DNA from 3 places in the Arthrobacter sp. CC3 genome. Region 1 is predicted to be linked to each of the others. Evidence: predicted binding sites of a transcription regulator. Region 1 holds the regulator's gene; each other region holds the start of a gene.
The links. The regulator LexA, encoded in region 1, represses DNA repair genes until DNA is damaged. The targets are predictions, from matches to a motif close to TCGAACANNTGTTCGA.
Positions count from the first base shown of each region.

Region 2: a site for LexA is predicted at 2,252-2,267, ahead of umuD (translesion error-prone DNA polymerase V autoproteolytic subunit). Genes of this name have one in related genera too.
Region 3: a site for LexA is predicted at 1,662-1,677, ahead of PV761_RS19090 (DUF6504 family protein). Genes of this name have one in related genera too.

Region 1 is NZ_JARCCY010000024.1:19,549-23,663, reverse strand. Features, by position in the region: gene PV761_RS14965 (histidinol-phosphate transaminase) at 1-447, opposite strand, end outside; gene PV761_RS14960 (LysM peptidoglycan-binding domain-containing protein) at 545-919, opposite strand; gene lexA (transcriptional repressor LexA) at 1,327-2,076, shown strand; gene PV761_RS14950 (ATP-dependent DNA helicase) at 2,089-4,115, opposite strand, start outside.
Region 2 is NZ_JARCCY010000048.1:3,127-7,241, reverse strand. Features, by position in the region: gene PV761_RS20675 (rhodanese-like domain-containing protein) at 1-812, shown strand, start outside; gene PV761_RS20670 (dihydrofolate reductase family protein) at 926-1,522, shown strand; gene PV761_RS20665 (GNAT family N-acetyltransferase) at 1,591-2,109, shown strand; gene umuD (translesion error-prone DNA polymerase V autoproteolytic subunit) at 2,281-2,712, shown strand; gene PV761_RS20655 (Y-family DNA polymerase) at 2,723-4,012, shown strand; gene PV761_RS20650 (prolipoprotein diacylglyceryl transferase family protein) at 4,036-4,115, shown strand, end outside.
Region 3 is NZ_JARCCY010000039.1:10,239-14,353, forward strand. Features, by position in the region: gene PV761_RS19075 (chorismate mutase) at 1-286, shown strand, start outside; gene PV761_RS19080 (hypothetical protein) at 327-713, opposite strand; gene PV761_RS19085 (GNAT family N-acetyltransferase) at 1,018-1,575, shown strand; gene PV761_RS19090 (DUF6504 family protein) at 1,770-2,096, shown strand; gene dnaE (DNA polymerase III subunit alpha) at 2,093-4,115, shown strand, end outside.

The DNA of each region.
Region 1 (4,115 bases):
CTCAGCGCTGAGGCCGTAATCGTCCGCACGCTGGCCGACGATGTAGCCCGTGTCGGTGCCGCTGGCCAGCAGGGGGTACATGGAATACGTGGGCGGGAATCCGAGGGCGGTACGTCCCGGCCCGCCAAAGGCCTGCAGGATCTGCTGCAGCACTTCATTGGACCCGTTGGCGGCCCAGATGTTCTCAGCGCCCAGTCCGTGGCCCAGGTACTCCGCCAGGCGCTCACGCAGTTCGGTGAACTCCCGGTCCGGGTAGCGGTTCAGTCCCGCCGCGGCAGCGGTCACGGCCTCGGAGATGGCGGCGAGCACATCGGCCGGAACGCCATGGGTGTTTTCGTTGACGTTGAGCAGGATGGGAACATCCAGCTGCGGCGCACCGTACGGGCTCAGGCCCCGAAGGTTGGTCCGGAGGGGAAGTCGGTTCAGTCGCTCTAGCTGGTCAGTCACTTCAACAGTTTAAGTGAGGGTGGCCGGGCCGCCGAAACTGTGACGCCATCTCCCGGTCTCAAGCAGGTCGTGACGGGCTGGATTGAGTCCCGGCGCCCTAGTTTGAAGGGACAAAGAACTGCTGCCCCGGCATGACCCTGCCGCCGTCGAGGTTGTTCAGCTGGACGACGTCGGCCACGACGTCCCGCGGGTCACGTTCGGGCGCCACGGACCCGGCGATCTCCCAGAGGGACTGCCCCGGCTGAACCGTCACCGACACAGTGGGAGTCAGGGAAAGCTCGGATGCGGAATCCGCGGCCTTCGCCGGCGAGTTCAGGAAGCCGGCCAGCGAGATCAGGAGCACGGACAGCAGGATCAGTGGAATCCCGACCAGGACAATGCGCCCGCGGCGGGTCAGCCGGAGGGGCGGCTGCGAGGACCTGGTCTTCGCAGCCTTAACGACCGGGCGTTCCTCCCAGTTGAAGCCCAGCATGGGAGATTCCGGGCCGTGGTGTCCCAAACCCTGCTTGGCCGAACCATCATGACGCGAACCGTGAATAGCGCTTGTAACTGACATGAACTTAGCCCTCCTGGACCTGACTGTGCTGCCCGCTGTGTTCCTGAAGCCGGCGACCGCCCATTCCGGTTCGAACATAGAACCGAAGGAGCTTTGCGACTAGAACACATATTCGAACTTTACTGGTTCTGTTCTAGCACTTATTAACGAACATTGTCGAGACTCACTAGAACAAATGTTTGAAAAACCTGTGGGGCTGGCCTACGTTTGAGCTACAGAACAACCACTTCTGCAGTTGATCAGCAGGGTCTGACATTTCAGGCCGGAAGTTCCCGGCACCTGCAGCGATGGAGGCCGGGGAGAACGGAAAGGCGTTGGCGAACATGGCAGCACAAGCCACCGGCGGCAGGGCTACGCAGCGGAGCCAGCAGTCATCAGCGAAGCCGAAGGGCCTCACAGTACGTCAGAAGAAAATTCTGGAAACGATCCAGCGCTCCGTCAACGACAACGGCTACCCGCCGTCAATGCGTGAAATCGGCGACACCGTGGGGCTGGCCAGCCTCTCCAGCGTCACCCACCAGCTCTCGCAGCTTGAGAAGCTGGGCTACCTCCGCCGCGACCCCAAGCGGCCGCGTGCCATGGAAGTCCTGATGCCGTTGACCCTGGACGAGGGTACGGCCAAAATCACCGGCGTGGAGAAGCCTGCCCGGCTGCGTACCGTCGGCGGCCTGTCTGTTTCCGAACTGGCCACGGCAACGGATACGGCCATGGTCCCCCTGGTCGGGCGGATCGCTGCCGGCGGCCCGATCCTGGCTGACCAGGTCGTCGAGGACCTGATGCCGCTGCCACGGCAACTGGTGGGCCACGGGGAGCTTTTTATGCTGAAGGTGTCCGGCGATTCCATGATCGACGCGGCGATCTGCGACGGCGACTGGGTTGTGGTGCGCCGGCAGAGCGACGCCGCCAACGGCGACATTGTTGCCGCCCTCCTCGATGATGAGGCCACGGTCAAGACGTTCCGCCAGCGGGACGGCCACACCTGGCTGCTGCCCCAGAACACGCAGTACGAACCCATCCTGGGCGATCACGCCACCATCATGGGCAAGGTCGTTTCGGTCCTTCGCTCGCTGTAGCAGCGCACTCCGTCAGGCGGAAGCGGCCTCTGCCGGAGCCTGTGCAAGCCGGCTCAGCGCCGCAACCGCGATGGCCGGATCAGTGGTGGGCCAGAACGGTGGCAGGGCAGCCCGCAGGAAGCCCCCGTAACGCTCCGTGGACAGCCTGGAGTCCAGGACGGCCACAACACCTTTGTCGCCCGTGGAGCGGATCAGCCGGCCGGCTCCCTGGGCCAGCCGGATCGCGGCGTGGGTGGCCGATACCGACATGAAGCCGTTGCCGCCCGCCTGGGCCACGGCCCGGGAGCGTGCCGTCATGAGCGGGTCATCCGGCCGCGGGAACGGAATCCGGTCGATGACCACCAGCCGGCATGACCCGCCGGGGACGTCAACACCCTGCCACAGGGACATGGTGCCGAAAAGGCAGGTGTCCGGTTCGTCGGCGAACTGCCGCACGAGTGCGGTCATGGTCGATTCGCCCTGGCACAGGATGCTGACATCCAGCCGCGGGCGCATGGCTTCTGCCGCTTCTTCGGCGGCCCGCCGCGACGAAAAGAGGCACAGTGCCCCGCCGCCCGAGGCCCGGATCAGTTTCTCCAGCTCATCCAGCGCTTCAGGGGATGTCCCCCGGCCGGGCTTCGGCAGATGGCTGGCCACGTAGAGGATTCCCTGCTTGGGATAGTCAAAGGGGGACCCGACGTCCACTCCGGTCCAGCTGGGTGCGCCCTGTCCCACGAGCCCGAGCCCGCCGGCGGCGGGTTCGAAGGCCGATCCTATGGCCAGGGTGGCCGAGGTCAGGATCACCGTATGGCCCGCAAAGAGCCCGTCACGGAGCTTTCCAGCCACACTCAGCGGTGCAATGTTGATCAGGGCCGGCGCCGCATCGTCCGGCTGGGAGTAGCCCTGCTGCGGGTCAAAGGTGCTGTTTCGCGAAAACCAGACCACTTCGCGGTTTTCCCTCGCGGCAATCAGGCGTTCGCAGAGCTCAAGGATGACCATCAGGCGCGACCGGGCGAGCTGGCGTCCGCCGTCGGCCGTGTTGGCGCTGTCCCCCTTGGAGTCGGACAGGGCGGCGCGGCAGGCTTCCCGCAACTGGTCCACGCAGTCGAGTTGTTCATCATTGAGGCCGTTGGGCAGCAGGCCGCTGGGGACTCCGGCGATGGCCAGTTCAAGGTTGGCGGCAGCGTTGTTGAGCGCATCCACCGTGATCCCGGTGTTCTTGCGGGCGCCGGAGGCGGCGGCGTGGACCATGGCCACGGACAACTGGCCGGAGACTGCCCCCGTCACCCGGTCCTGGAGCTCGTGCGCCTCGTCCACCACCACGACGTCGTACTCCGGCAGCACGGCCAGGCCCTCGAAGGCGCTGACGGCCAGCATGGCATGGTTGGTGACCACAACGTCGGCCTCGGCTGCGTCATGCCGGGCAAGTTCGCTGAAGCACTCGGCAGCCATGGGACATTTCTGCGCTCCCAGGCATTCCATCGACGTAACGGACACCTGCCGCCAGGCACGGTCCGTCACACCGGGCATCAGTTCGTCCCGGTCCCCCGTGGCGGTCTTCTCCGCCCATTCGCGGAGCCTGACTACTTCCTTGCCCAGCTGCGAGGCCGGACCGCCCAGGGAGGCGGCGAAGTGCGGGACGCTGGTGTCCTCCCCCAGTGAGAAGAGCTGACCCTCCGACGGCTCTTCGGAGGGGAACCCGCCGTCGAGCTTGTGCCGGCAGACGTAATTGGCCCTGCCCTTGACGAGGGCTACCTTGACGGGGCGCTCCAGGGCTGGGGTGATGGTTTCCAGCAGCCGCGGAAGGTCCCTGCCCACGATCTGGGTCTGCAGGGCCAGGGTGGCGGTGGACACCAGGGTGGGTTTGTCGCTGACCTGTGAATGGGCGATCAGCGGAATCAGGTACGCGAGTGACTTTCCGGTGCCGGTTCCGGCCTGGACCAGCAGGTGGTCGCCGCTGTCGATAGCGCGTGCCACCTGCCGGGCCATCTCGTGCTGGCCGTCGCGGCTCTGTCCGCCCATGCCGGACACCGCCCGGTCGAGCAGTTCGATGACGAACT
Region 2 (4,115 bases), on a different contig from region 1:
AGGCCCTCGGCGCCATCCCGTCGTCGACGGTCGGCTACGAGCGGCTGTACGCGTGGTGGGGCCCTTACCTGGCCGCCAACGACGAGCAGGGCTTCATCGACGAACTGCTCGACGGACAGCCTGACGCGCACGCCTACTTCGGCCGCATGAAGCGCCAAAACCGCCAGGGCCCCGCCGTCATGGGCGAACGCGCCCCGCTCACGGAACTGGACACCGCCGCCGTCGTCCGCGACCTGGCGGCGAACAAGGTGACCTTCGTGGACACCCGCCCCAACACCGAGGTGCACCAGGGCACCGTAGCGGGCGCCCTGAACATCCCCGCCGGCAAGTCCGTTGCGAGCTTCGGAGCATGGGCCGTTGACCCTGAACGGGACAGCCGCCCGCTGGTGCTGCTGGCGTCGGGACAAGAGCAGGCGCAGGAGATGTGGGACCACCTGGTCCGCGTCGGTATCGACAACGTGGGCGGCTACGTCACTAGCATCGACGGCCTGCCCGCAGCCACACCGCGCCTGATCCAGCCCGAGGAACTCGAAGGCTTCGACGCCGCGGTTGTCCTCGACGTCCGCAACCGCACCGAACACACGGCCGGGCACATCCCCGGATCCAAACAGCTCAGCGGGGGCCGGGTCCTGTGGAACCTGGACCAGCTCCCCACCGGCGGCACCGTCGTGACCTACTGCCAGAGCGGCGTCCGCAGCTCGGTGGCGGCCAGCACGCTGCGCCACGCCGGGTACGACGTCGTGGAGCTCGACGGCAGCTACGCCGCCTGGGCCGCCCGGGAAGCGTCGCTGCAGTCGGCTTCGGCCCGCTAAACCCGGCGCCCGGCCGGAACCGCCGAAGGCCCCCGCACGGATATTTTCCGGGCGGGGGCCTTTTCCGCGGGGACACCATCGCGTCTACTGGAACCCGCCAGTAGCATGGGCGAATGAGCCAAGTCACATGCGATCTGACCATCTCCCTTGACGGCTTCCTCGCCGGACCGAACCAAAGCCTGGCGGAACCGCTCGGCGAGGGCGGAGAGGTCCTGCACAGGTGGCAGTTCGAAGAGGCCGAGTCCAACGCAGCGGCGCGCGAAGGCATCCTCGCCGCGGGCGCCTTCATCATGGGACGGCACATGTTCGCAGGCCCCGGGCCCGGGGCGTGGAGTGAGGACTGGCGCGGATGGTGGGGCGAGGAGCCGCCCTATCACGCACCGGTATTCGTACTCACGCATCATCCACGCGAGCCCCTGGAAATGCAGGGCGGCACCACGTTCAACTTCGTGACCGACGGGATCCAATCGGCCCTGGACCAGGCGCGGAAGGCCGCCGGCGGCAAGGACATCGCCATTGCCGGCGGAGCACAGACCGCCCGCCAGTACCTTTCAGCGGGGCTGATCGACGAGCTGCGGCTCCACATCGCGCCGATCATCCTGGGAGCAGGCGAGCGGCTGCTGGACGGCGTCGGGAACCTCAAGCTGGAGCCGACCGAAGTGGGCGGGACCAGCCTCGTCACCCACGTGCGTTACCGGGTAAGCCACTGAAGCGCTGGCCCGTAATCTCCGGACGCCAGTTGGCGGATGTTGCAGTGCCCTTCGAATACGATCTTGTGATGCCTCTCCTTATCGCTCCGGACGTCAGTTACCAATCCTCCTGGCTGGAAGGATCCGCAGAATTCGGCGGCGCCCGCCGGGACGGCGGCGGCGCGGAGGACTGGCCCCTGGAAGAACTCAGGGAGGCCGGGGTGTTCCGCCGCTTTGTCGACGCGCTCGTCAAGGATGCATTGCCGGAGACTCCGCGGAAGACCGGGCACGTGCCCTGCACATACTTGTGGATCGTAGAGGGCGGCACGTTCCTTGGCTCGCTCGCCATCAGGCACGAACTGAACGATTTCCTCCTCAACGAGGGCGGGCACATCGGCTACAGCGTACGGCCGTCCGCCAGGCGTCGCGGCCACGCAGCCAGTGCGCTGGCCGACGCCCTGCCGATCGCCCGGGAATTGGGAATCCCCCGGGTTCTTCTCACCTGCGATGTCAGTAACGCAGGTTCCCGGGCGACCATCGAAAAGAACGGCGGCGCCTACGAAGACACGCGTAACGGTAAGCGCCGCTACTGGATCGACACCGCCTAACCGGACGCACCTGGAGTGAACTGGAGGGGCCTGTGATCCAAGCAGCCTTCAGCTTCAACGCGTGGAACCACGTCGGAGGAACGGCACCTGGCGCAGAGGGCGGAAATATCCAATGTCAGGGCCAGGGTCTACACTGAATCTATCGAACATATATTCGAATAAAGGTGTGTTGTGGGCATAGTTATCGGTCCCCGTGTGATAGATGCGGGCACGTCCCTGCTGTCAGTGCTGATCTCTCCAGTGCCGGTCGCAGCGGGCTATCCCTCGCCGGCGCAGGACTACTTTGACGGCAGGATCGACCTCAATGAACACCTCATCAAGGACATCACCAGCACCTATATCGTTCGGGTGTCCGGGGATTCGATGGAAGGGGCCGGGATCAGCGACGGCGACGAACTGATCGTCAACCGCGCCCTCCGCCCCAAGGACGGTTCAGTGGTCATCGCCGTCCTGGACGGCGAGCTGACCATCAAACGGCTCAGGATCACAGCCTCCGGAGTGCTGCTTCAGGCGGACAACCCCCGCTATCCGGACCTCCGCGTTCCAGCGCTGTCTGACCTGGTCATCTGGGGCGTGGCCACGCGGTGCCTGCACCGTGTCTAGTGCGCGGGACATGCGGGCAACGGACACGATCCGGCAGATCGCCTTGGTGGACGTCAACTGCTTCTACGCATCGGCGGAACGGGCATTCGACCCGTCGCTGGAAGGCCGCCCGCTGGTCGTCCTGTCCAACAACGACGGCTGCGCGGTCACCCGGTCCCCGGAAGCCAAGGCACTTGGAATCAGCGTGGGGGAACCATGGTTCAAGATCGCTCCGCGTGCCAAGGAATGGGGGCTGGTGGCAAAATCCAGTAATTATGAGCTCTACGGGGACATCAGCGCCCGGGTCATGGAGCTTCTGGGCCGCTATTCGGCCTGGCTTGAGGTCTACAGCATCGATGAAGCCTTCCTGGGCGTCAAAGGCACTCCGGACGAACTCCTGCGGCTCGGCCAGACCATCAAGGCCGTTGTCCGGCGCAACGTGGGGGTCCCGGTCTGCGTGGGGATTGCCGGCACCAAAACCCTCGCGAAGCTGGCCAACAAATGGGCCAAGAACAACCCCGGCCTCAGCGGCGTATGCCATTGGGACGCCATGCCGGCGCCTGCCCGCGAAGCGCTGATGGCCCGGCTGTCCGTCATTGAGCTCTGGGGCGTGGCCGGCCGGCTCACCAAACGCCTGAACGGCATGGGCATCCATTCCATCCTGGACCTCGCCCGCGCCGATCCCGTAAGGATCCGGGACCGCTTCTCAGTGGTGCTGATGCGCACTGTCCTGGAACTGCAGGGCACCGCGTGCATCCCCTTGGAGGAAGAGCGGATCGGACGTGACCAGCTGATCTTCAGCCGGTCGTTCTCCACGCCCCTCACCACCGCGGCGGACCTTCGGCAGGTCATGAGCGTCTATGCCCAGCAGGCCAGCGCCCGCCTGGCCAAGCACGGCCTGCAGGCCAAGGTCCTCACGGCCTTCGCCGGCACGTCGCACTACAACCCCCGGGACACGTCCTACCCCACCGTCTGCGTTACGCTGCCCATGCCCACCGCGGATCCCGTGCTGCTGACCCGTGCCTCGCACACCCTGCTGCCCCGGATCCAGGAAGGCACCAAGTACGTCCGTGCGGGCATCATGGTCACCGACCTGAGGCCCACGGGTCAGCAGGCGCCGCTGCCGGCATTTGCGAACCCCCACGAGGAACGCGGCATCGGAACGCTGCTGGAAGAGGTCAGCCGCCGGTACGGCAGGGGTTCCGTGGGGCTGGGCCACGCCGGCATCCGCGGAGGCCCGGACTGGTCCATGCAGCGCACCATGCTCTCACCCAGATACACGACTCACTGGGATGAACTTCCCGTGGTCAAAGCAGCCTGAGTACCCGCTGTTACACTCTGCTCATGATCGGGCTTCCCTTCGCGGGAGATGGGCTTGTGCACGGCGTTCTGACAGGGCTGGGAATTGTCGCAGCCCTGTTGTT
Region 3 (4,115 bases), on a different contig from region 1:
GGCCGACAGGGAACAGCTCGCGGCTGTCCGAGTGGCCGTCGATGAAGTTGACGAGCAGATTGTCACCCTGATTGCCCGCCGCGAACGTCTGATCCGGATTTCCGGGACGTTGAAGGGTGACGACGCGGAGGTCAGGGCTCCGGGCCGGGTGGAAAAGGTCATCCAACATGTCCGTGCCGCCGCCGAGAAAAAAGACATCGACCCGGACATTGTGGAGAAGACTTACCGCGCGATGATCACGGCTTTCACCGAGCTTGAGATGAAAGTGCACAACGCCAGCAGCTAGCGGCTCAAAGCGCAGCTAGCGCCTCAGGCGGATCCCACCCTCAGAGCGCTTCCTCCACGGGAACGTTCGCCTGGTATTCCCTGCCGTCGGCGTCGCTGAAGGCTGTCATCAGGTGGCCCTTTTCCAGCCCCAGGACCGTGGTCATGGGAAAGTTGCCGGTAATGGTGTTGCCGGAATGCGAAACGCCGCTGAGATCGAAATTCTCCTCAGTGCCGTCGTGGCTGAAGCAGTAGAAGGACACAGCTTCGCCGTTCATGAACTCGATTCCCATTCTTCGTTGATGGGAATGATCCGGTGTGGACGCGACGAGGCCAACGACATAGGCGCCCGCCCCGGGGATATTGCCGTCTATATCAAAAGTCGCCACCAAGGTGGAATCCTTGGCGGCGATGGCTACGTGCTTCAGGAGTGCGTCATGGGAGCTCATGGCTCAATCCTGCCCCCCTCGCCCGCGTCCGTCCACCCCTGATTCAGGTTTTGTCAGGGCTCCGGCGCAGTCGTGATTCATTAGAAGATATATTCGATTGTTTGCAGCATCGGGGTGCCCCGACCGGCCGGCGGCCTTCACGTCCAAGCCCGGCAACGGTACCGTGGGGGCCCATGACTTCTGCAGACCAATTTCTAGCGGCATACGATCGGCAACTCCGGACGGACGCGGAGACCCGGGGGGCGCTCGCCGTCGACGGCTGGGGCCCTTGCTGATGTGCACCTTCGCGGGCGGCCGGGGTTTCGTGACGTACCGAAATCTCGATGGAGCCGGTTCCCGGGCGATTGCCCGGTGGGTATTGGAAGCGCTCGCGCACTTCCGCAGGGATCCCTCCGTGGTGCGGGTGGAGTGGAAAACCCGCGGCCATGATCATGCGCCCGGACTCCATGACGCGCTGTTGCGAAGCGGATTTGAACCCGAAGAGGAGGAGTCGATCATGATCGGCCGGGTGGCCTCCTTGATCTCAGCGGTACCACTCCCGCCCGGAGTGACCCTGCGCAAGGTGGCCGGGGAAGGGGGTATGGAGCTCTGGGTTGCCGAACATCAGGGATTGATCGTGAGTGCGGGCCGCCTGGAGCCCGTGCCTGGTACCGACTTCGCAGGAATCTGGGGCGGTGCAACGCGCGAAGAGTGGCGCAGCCAGGGGATTTACCGGGCCGTCACCGCGGCCCGGGCCCGGTCCGCTGTGAAGCTGGGAAAGAAGTTCATCCACAGCGACTCGACCAGCTACTCGCGGCCGATCCTGGAGCGCTACGGGTTTCTCCGGGTATCAACAACCACGCCGTACTGTTGGCGGCGCTGACGCCAAAACGTCCCGTAAAGCTCCTGGTTCCGGCCCCGGGAAGGCTTGTGTAGGTTTTGTCCCGGCTCCGGCGTAGAATTGATTATTCGAAGATATATTCGAAAGAATTGTTTCGAACGAATCATTTCAGAACTTCCCTGCACCGGTCCGCTCCTGCGTGGCGGCCGGGGGGAGTGCACTTCCGGGAGGCGCCGATGGGCTTGTTCAGCGAGGGTGTCGACGTCGTCTGCACGCCCGCCGGCCAGCCTTCGGCGCTCACCTGGGCCGGCCGTCATTACACTGTCTGCGCAGAGCCCGTGCGCTGGTTTGAACGCAGGCGGTGGTGGGCCGAAGAAACCCGCGCACCGCTGGGTACCGGACCGGGACTGGTGGATCACGAGATCTGGCGCGTCCAGGTCCGGCCTTCTGCTGCAAACGCGGAGCCGGAAGAAGCCCTCACCCTCGACCTGACCAGGGACATCGGCAGCGGCCGGTGGCGGTTGCTGAAAATCCACGATGCCCTGAGGCCTCGATCAGCATGAGCTTCACCCATCTTCATGTTTCCACCGCCTTCAGCGCACATTACGGGGTCTCCTGGCCGGATGAGCTTGCCCAGGCTGCCGCCGCCGACGGCGCCACCGCGCTTGCCTGCACCGACAGGAACGGCCTGTACGGCACCGTCAAACACCTCAAGGCCTGCATGGCGGCGGGACTGGATCCCGTCGTCGGGGTTGACCTTGCGGTCTATGACGACGACGGCGACCTCCGGACCCAGCTCGCGGGCCGCGTCGTCGTGCTTGCCCACGGACACAACAAAGGTGCCGGCTACCGGGCCCTCTGCCGCCTGATTTCAGATGCCCATGCCCGTACCTCCGGCAAAGCCGGGGGAGTGGTGCCCGTCGCGGTCACCCGCGCCGAAATCGCTTCCAGGGCTCTGCATCCGGAAACACTGGAACCGGTGCTGACTGTGCTGGTGGGCCCGGACTCGGACGTTGGCAGGGCGATGAGCGGCCGCCGGTACCTTCGGCCCCGCACGTTGTTCAAGCAGTGGCTGGAGACCATGCCCAAGGGAACCGTGGCAGCCGAAGTCGTGTCCCACCTCAGCGCTCCCGGGGAGCCTCTGAGCACAGCCCACGCCGTGCGCATGCTCAAACTAGCTGCCGAGCACGGGATTCCTGCCGTCCTGACCAACGCCGTGCGGTACTGCGCGGAGGACGGGGCCGCCACAGCGGATGTGCTGGACTCTGCCCGAACCCTGAAATCCCTGACCGAACTGACCGAGGAGCCGTTGCTTCAGCCCAACGGCCGCGGGTGGCTGAAGACATCAGCCCAAATGCTCGAGCTCGGCAAGGAAATCATCCATGCCGCCGGCTACGGCGCCACCGACCTCACCAGGCTGCTCGGCCAAACCGAGGCGCTCGCGGACCGCTGCCGGATGGACCCGGTCACGGACATGGGATGGAAACAGCCGGTGGTTCCCGAAGCTTCGGTCATCGGCATCGCCGGCGATCCGCTGGCCGAACTTACCCTGCGCTGCGAGGCCGGCATCAGCCGTCGGTTCCCGGGGATCTCAGGGCGGCCCGAGGCGGAAATGCGGGCGAGGCTGGAGCATGAACTGAGGATCATCGCCAACCTTGGCTTCGCCTCCTACTTCCTCACGGTGGCCGAGGTTTCCCGAATGATCCTGGACATGGGAGTCAGGGCGGCTGCCCGGGGTTCCGGCGCCTCCAGCCTGGTGAACTACCTGATCGACGTCAGCCAGGTGAACCCCCTGCAGCACGACCTCATCTTCGAACGGTTCCTCTCCAATGACCGGGCAACTCTTCCGGACATCGACATTGATGTGGAAAGCGCCGAGCGGCACAACGTCTACCGAAGGATCTTCGACCGCTTCGGAGCCGAGCGTGTCACCCTCATGAGCATGCAGAACGGCTACCGCGCTCGCGGTGCAGTCCGGGACGCCGGCCACGCATTGGGCATGGACGACGGCGACATCGGCGAGATCGCCAAGCAGCTGTGGCGGTTCTCGGCAAGGAACTTCCGTGAAGCCCTGGTGGAAAAACCCGAACTGAAGGAATTCGCAGGAAGGGTGGAGCAGCGTGAGTTCGCGGAAAACCAGCAACTGGACCTGCTCGTTGACCTGACCGAGAGGCTGGACCGCCTGCCACGGCACATTTCCATGCATCCCTGCGGCGTAATCCTTGGCGACGCCACGCTGCTGGACCGGACCCCCGTTCAGCCCAGCGGTCTCGGCCTGCCCATGAGCCAGTTCGATAAACACGACATGGATCCGATGGGGATGCTCAAGCTGGATGTCCTCGGCGTCCGAATGCAGAGCGCCATGGCTTTTGCCGTCCGTGAGGTGGTCCGGCTGCACCCTTCGAAGGCTGAGGTGGTGGCTGCAGGTGCCCATCCTCCCGGAGCGGACGGCACGGGACCGGACTTCATCTCAGCCGACGGGCACATTGACCTCAATGCCGTACCGCTCGATGACGAACCAACCTACGAGCTGATCCGAAGTACGCATACCCTGGGCTGTTTCCAGATCGAATCTCCCGGTC